Regions from separate parts of the Janthinobacterium sp. SUN118 genome, predicted to be linked through region 1. Evidence: riboswitches for the same ligand, from Rfam matches in the RefSeq annotation. Region 1 holds a riboswitch; the other holds the start of a gene.

Region 1 (3,408 bases):
TCAGCGTGCGTGACAGCGGCGCCGGCCTCGATGCGGGCCAGGTGGCGCAGCTGTTCCAGCCGTTCAACCGCCTGGGGCAGGAAAACAGCACGGAAGAGGGCACGGGTATCGGCCTGGTCGTCACCAAGCAGCTGGTCGAACTGATGGGCGGCGCCATCGGCGTCGACAGCACCGTCGGCGTGGGCACCACCTTCTGGTTCGAGCTGGCCGCCAGCACCGCACCGTCACTGGTGCTGGGTGACGGCGATGCGTTGCCGCAGGTGCAAGAGCCGCAGGAAAGCCAGCGCACCTTGCTGTACGTGGAAGACAATCCCGCCAACCTGGCGCTGGTGGAGCAATTGATCGCCCGCCGCAGCGACCTGAAGCTGCTGACGGCCATCGATGCGCACCTGGGCATCGACCTGGCGCGCACCTACCAGCCCGATGTGATCTTGATGGATATCAACCTGCCCGGCATCAGCGGCTATGGCGCGCTGCATATCCTGCACGACGATCCGCTGACCAGCCACATTCCCGTGATGGCGCTGTCGGCCAACGCCGTGCCGCGCGACATCGAAAAAGGCCTGGAAGCGGGCTTCTTCCGCTACCTGACCAAGCCGATCAAGGTCGTCGAATTCATGGATGCGCTCGACGTGGCCCTGCACCATGCGGCCGCGCATGGCCTGGCCGACGACACTCACGCAGTACGCTAATTCAGCATTTATTTTTAGGAATACCGCCATGCTTCAAGCCACCGAGATTCTGAACGCCAGCATCCTCATCGTCGATGACCAGGAGGCCAACGTCATGCTGCTGGAACAGGTGCTGCGCAATGCCGGCTATACGCGCATCACGTCCACCATGGACCCGCAAGCCGTGCGCGCGCTGCACCAGCAGCACCGCTACGATTTGATCCTGCTCGACTTGCAGATGCCGGAAATGGATGGCTTCGAGGTGATGGAAGGCTTGCGCGACATCGAGGCGGGCAGTTATCTGCCCGTGCTGGTGATCACGGCCCAGCCTGGCCACAAGCTGCGCGCGCTGCAGGCCGGCGCCAAGGATTTCGTCAGCAAGCCCTTCGACCTGGTGGAAGTCAAGACGCGCATCCACAACATGCTGGAAGTGCGCCTGCTGTACCAGAAGCTGGGCGACTACAGCAAGTCGCTGGAACAGATGGTGGAAGCGCGCACGGCCGAACTGCGCGAAAGCGAAGCGCGCTTCCAGCGCTTCACGGAACTGTCGTCGGACTGGTACTGGGAACAGGATGCGCAGGGCAATTTGACGCGCTTTTCCGGCCCCGTGGCCGAGATGCTGGGCATCGGCAGCGAAGACGAGCCGCAGCGCTGGAACGCCGCCGAGCGTGCCTTGCTCGACGCCAAGATCGCCGCGCGCGAACCGTTCCTCGACTTCATCTACAGCCGCGCCAACCCGGACGGCAGCACGCAGTACCTGCAGGTCAGCGGCGAACCGATGTTCGACAATGGCAGCCGCTTCATCGGCTACCGCGGCATCGGCCTCGATGTCACGGCGCGCCTGCGCACTGCCTGATTGGCGGGCGGCTGATTTATACTTGTTGCCATTCACATCGACAAGGAAAGCATCATGGCTGACAAACTGCCTCCGGCGACACCGCCGCAATACTGGTTCCCCGCCAAGACCTATGGCTGGGGCTGGGGCATGCCCATCACCTGGCAGGGCTGGCTGGTCTTCCTCGGCGCGCTGGCGCTGTTCGCCTGCGGCGCCTATCTGTTCCCGCCGCAGGAATCGCTGGCGCCCTACATCGTCTATGAAGTCGTCATCGCCGCCGCGCTCGTCGGCGTGTGCTGGCTGAAAGGCGAACCGACCAGCTGGCGCTGGGGCAAGAAGAAATAAACGTCCGCGCATCGTTTGCAAGGCAAGCGATGCGCAAAGACGACAGCTGCAAGAAATCATCTGGCCACGCGGCGCGAACCGCGTATAATTGGCTCGCTGCCGCAAGGCGGCAAACGCTAGGGGTCCTGCCTTTCGCTGTGGAAACACGGTGCAAGCGCGGGTGAGAAATACCCTCCGAACCTGATCTGGATAATGCCAGCGAAGGGAAGCTTTAGGATGAACGCACCCCGCTTTTCCGCGTGCGCGCAGCCGAACCTCCTTAGCTGGCTCCAGGCTATAAATAGTCTAGCTGCAGTCTAGCCAAGGAGCCAAAATGAACGCCAATCCGAAATTCCTTTCCGCCACCGCCACGGTCGACGAAGCCGCCATCGCGCCGCTGCCCAATTCGTGCAAGATCTATGTCGAAGGCAGCCGCCCCGACATCCGCGTGCCCATGCGCGCCATCAGCCAGTCCGACACGGAAGCGTCGTTCGGCGGCGAAAAGAATCCGCCGATCTACGTGTATGACACGTCCGGCCCGTACACGGACCCGGACGTGCAGATCGACATCCGCTCGGGCCTCGATACGCCGCGCCTGCCGTGGATACTCGAGCGTGCCGACACGGAAGAATTGCCCGGTCCCACCTCCGACTACGGCATCGCCCGCCTGGCCGACCCGAAACTGGCCGAGCTGCGCTTCAACCTGCACCGCAAGCCGCGCCGCGCCATTGCCGGCAAGAATGTGACGCAGATGCACTACGCGCGCCAGGGCATCATCACGCCGGAAATGGAGTTCGTCGCCATCCGCGAAAACATGCGCCGGCAAGAGTATTTGCGCGAGCTCAAGGCTTCCGGCCCCATGGGTGAACGCATGGCCGAGATGATGGGCCGCCAGCACCCGGGCCAGTCGTTTGGCGCCAGCATCCCTGCCGAAATCACGCCCGAGTTCGTGCGCGAGGAAATCGCCCGCGGCCGCGCCATCATTCCCGCCAACATCAACCACCCGGAAGTCGAGCCGATGATCATCGGCCGCAATTTCCTGGTGAAAATTAACGCAAATATCGGCAACTCGGCCGTCACGTCGTCCATCGGCGAGGAAGTGGAAAAGATGACCTGGGCCATCCGCTGGGGCGGCGACAATGTGATGGACTTGTCGACTGGCAAGCACATCCACGAGACGCGCGAATGGATCGTGCGCAACAGCCCCGTGCCCATCGGTACCGTGCCCATCTACCAGGCGCTGGAAAAGGTCAATGGCAAGGCAGAAGATTTAACGTGGGAAATTTTCCGCGACACCCTGATCGAGCAGGCCGAGCAGGGCGTCGACTACTTCACCATCCACGCCGGCGTGCTGCTGCGCTATGTGCCGATGACGGCCAAGCGCTTGACGGGCATCGTTTCGCGCGGCGGCTCCATCATGGCGAAATGGTGCCTGGCCCACCACCAGGAATCGTTCCTGTACACGCATTTCGAAGAGATTTGCGAGATCATGAAGGCGTATGACGTCTCGTTCTCGCTGGGCGACGGCCTGCGTCCCGGCTCCATCTACGACGCCAACGACGAGGCGCAGCTGGGCGA
Region 2 (3,408 bases), on a different contig from region 1:
GCCTGGATGCGCGCCTGGCACAGGCGGCACCCTTGCTGCAGCAGGCGCTCGTTGCAGCGCCTGCCATTCCCCTCAATTAAAAGTCGAACTGCGCCGACACCTTCAAGGTCCGGCTGGCGCCCGGGAACAGGTAGCCGCCCGCTTCCGGCGTCACGTCGCGCCAGTAGAACTTGTCCGTCAGGTTGTTGACGCTGGCGCGCAGCACGGCGGGCGTGCCGGCCAGGCGCGTGGCGTAGGCGGCGCCCACGTTGAACACGCTGTACGACGGCACGAAGGTGGTGTTGCTGTACTCGAAGGCTTTCCTGCCCGCATATTCCCAGCTGCCATTGACGTTCAGGCCCGCCACTTGCGGCACGGCGTAATCGGCGCGCACGGCCGCCTTCAGGGCCGGCACGTTGGGCACGCGCTTGCCGTCCAGGTCCGCATTGCCCGTGTCCGACTGCTGGCTGTTCAGGGCCGTCAGGGAAGCGCCCAGCTGCAGGTTGGCGGATGCCTTGCCCTGGGCCGACAGTTCCAGGCCACGGTGCTGGGCCTGGCCCTCGCGCACGAAGTTGTACGCGGTTTTGCTGCTGTCGAGGTATTGGTTGAATTCCAGGCCCTTGCGGATCTGGAACAGGCTGGCGGCCACCATGAAGTCCGGCGTCACGTCCATCTTCACGCCGAACTCGATCTGCTTCGAGCGGCTCGGCGTCAGTTCCACGTTGGCGTTTGCCGCATAGCGGTCGGCCGTGCCGCCGTGTTCCATGCCCTGCGAGTAGGATGCATACACGGCGATATTGTCTTGCGGGTTGTACACCAGCGCCACGTTCGGCAGCAGGAAGTCGTGCTTGGCGCGGATTTCCTTGTCGGCCTTCAATACATACTGGTAGCCATCGACATCGATGTGGCGCAAGCCGCCATGCAGTTTCCAGTTCGGCGCCAGGCTGACGATGTCCTGCACGAAGACGGATTTTTCCTTGTCGTTGCGCACCAGGCGCACGGGGCCCGTGACGCCGTCGGACGGGGCGACGATGACGGGACGGTAGATATTGCTGATGCCCACTTCGTCGTACACGTATTTGCCGGCACGGTCTTTGCGGTTGAAATACGACATGCCGGCCGTGAATTCATGGCGCAGGCTGCCCGTGGCGAACTTGCCCTGGATCATGGCTTGCGCGCTCAGCGGCTTTTTCGTCTCGCCCAGGCTGCGGAAATCCCAGACGGAGAAGTCGCCGTTGCTGCAGAACACGGGGTCCCAGCCTTCCGGGCTGCAGCCGTACGGGTAGGCCGTATAGTCGTCGCGCTTGAACGAGTGCTGGTTGGCGGAGACGGTGGCATGCCAGTCGTCGTTGAACGCATACTGGAAGCGCAGGCCGACGTTGCTGGTGATGGTTTCCACCGGGTGCGTCCACGGCTGCTTGTTGAGCATGGTGTCGGCGCTGACGTTCGACGGCAGGCGGCCGTTGCTCAGCAGCTGGAAGCCGGGTGCCGTCACTTGCGCCTTGTCCTGGTAGTCGGCGTCCAGTTGCAGCAGCGCCTGCGGCGAGATTTGCCAGTCGAAGGCGCCGGAAATGAATTTGCGGTTGCCGTCGGCGCCCTTGATGTAGGAGCGCAGGCGCTCGGCCGCCACGTTGACGCGGTAGCCGAAGCGCGTGTCTTCCAGGCGTCCGCCCACGTCGACGGCGCCGTACAGCGTGCCCCGTTCGCGCGCTTCCAGCGTGACCGTGCGCAGCGGCGCGTTGGTCGGGCGCTTGACGATGAAGTCGATCACGCCGCCCGGCGCGGCCATGCCTGCCTGCAAGCCTGCCAGACCCTTCAGCACTTCGATGCGTTCCTTGTTTTCCAGCGGAATTTGCGTGTCGCCGGGAATGGCGACGCCATCCTTGCGGTAGCTGGAATTGGTGTCGAGCTTGAAGCCGCGTATCGTAAACTGTTCCGCATAGCCGACGGCATTGTAGGAATCGTTGATGCTGGCGTCGAGCTTGACGGCATCGCTGAGATTGCGGATCTGCAGGTCCTGCAATTCTTTTTGCCCGATGACGGTGACGCTGGCCGGCGTCTGCAGCAGCGGCGCGTCGGAAAAGCCGCCCACGGAGGCGCGCTTGGCGGCCGGCGCCTTGCTGGCCGTGACGATGACTTCGGTCATGCTTTGCGCATCGGCTTCGGCGGCGTCATTGACGGCCAGGGCGGGCGCGGCAAACGCGTGCAGGATGGCCAGGGCCAGTACAGGACGTGAAAAATGCGCAGATAAATTCGGTGTGGACATAGATTGCTCGTGGTTCAAGCCGTCTCTGGGAAAGAGCACGGCAGGCTGCTTGTTCGGCTGGCGCCAACGCAGGAGCTATCAAAGGAGGGAGGTACTTTGCGCTTTCCTTCGCTGGCATTATCCAGATCAGGTACGAAGGGTATCTCTCACCCGGATAACGACTCCAGGACCCCTAGCGAAACGACAGCTTAGCATGAACCACGGCCCGCTGTCCTGCTGGCTGACCGTTTTACAACAGTGTGCACAGATTCTAAAACCAGGCTACAGGCTCAGCTCCAGCACCTTGCGGCTGACGGCGGGCGTCACTTCGCGCTGCTCGCCCAGCGCCGTCATGCCGTGCGCTTCCAGCGCCGCCACGACGGCGTCCACGCTCGCATGGTTCAGGCCATAGTCGGCCAGGCGCGTCTTGACGCCCATGTGGCGGAAGAAGAATTCCGTGCGCGCGATGGCCGCCTCGATGCGGCCATCCTCGTCGCCGCCGTCGAGGCCCCACACGCGGGCCGCGTACTGCAGCAGCTTGGCGCGCTTGGCCTGCTTGCGCACGCGCAACATGCTGGGCAGGATGATGGCCAGCGTCTGCGCGTGATCGAGCTCGTACAGGGCCGTCAATTCATGGCCGATGGCGTGCGTGGACCAGTCCTGCGGCACGCCCACGCCGATCAGGCCGTTCAAGGCCAGGGTGGCGCTCCACATCACGTTGGCGCGCACATCGTAGTCGTCCGGGTGGGACAGGGCCTTCGGGCCTTCCTCGATCAAGGTCAGCAGGATGCCTTCGGCGAAGCGGTCTTGCACGGACGCGTTGACGGGGTAGGTCAGGTATTGCTCCATCACATGCGCGAAGGCATCGACGACGCCATTGCCCACCTGGCGCAGCGGCAGGGTGAACGTTTTCGCGGGATCCAGCACCGAGAATTTAGGATAGACCTTGCGGCTCATGAACGAGCGCTTTTCCTGCGTGGCCTTGCGCGTGATCACGGCCGAGCCATTCATTTCGGAACCCGTGGCCGGCAGGGTCAGCACGGTGCCGAAGGGCAGGGCGGCGTCGACGATCCTGCCGCCTTTCGCCAGGATGTCCCAGGCCTCGCCTTCATGCAGGGCGGCCGCGGCGATGAACTTGGTGCCGTCGACCACGGAACCGCCGCCGACGGCCAGCAGGAAATCGA

Evidence for each region. A riboswitch is a leader RNA that binds a small molecule or an ion and turns the genes downstream of it on or off. The one in region 1 is predicted to bind thiamine pyrophosphate.
Region 2: it holds a riboswitch for thiamine pyrophosphate, as region 1 does, so the genes downstream of both, O0880_RS07305 (TonB-dependent siderophore receptor) here and thiC (phosphomethylpyrimidine synthase ThiC) in region 1, are expected to answer to the same signal.

Annotation. Positions count from the first base shown of each region.
Region 1 covers NZ_JAPUBV010000006.1:112,211-115,618, forward strand. The annotation lists gene O0880_RS26160 (ATP-binding protein) at 1-692, shown strand, start outside; gene O0880_RS26165 (response regulator) at 721-1,527, shown strand; gene O0880_RS26170 (hypothetical protein) at 1,582-1,851, shown strand; TPP riboswitch at 1,960-2,075, shown strand; gene thiC (phosphomethylpyrimidine synthase ThiC) at 2,165-3,408, shown strand, end outside.
Region 2 covers NZ_JAPUBV010000001.1:1,599,977-1,603,384, forward strand. The annotation lists gene O0880_RS07300 (ATP-binding protein) at 1-80, shown strand, start outside; gene O0880_RS07305 (TonB-dependent siderophore receptor) at 77-2,245, opposite strand; TPP riboswitch at 2,332-2,429, opposite strand; gene O0880_RS07310 (iron-containing alcohol dehydrogenase) at 2,507-3,408, opposite strand, start outside.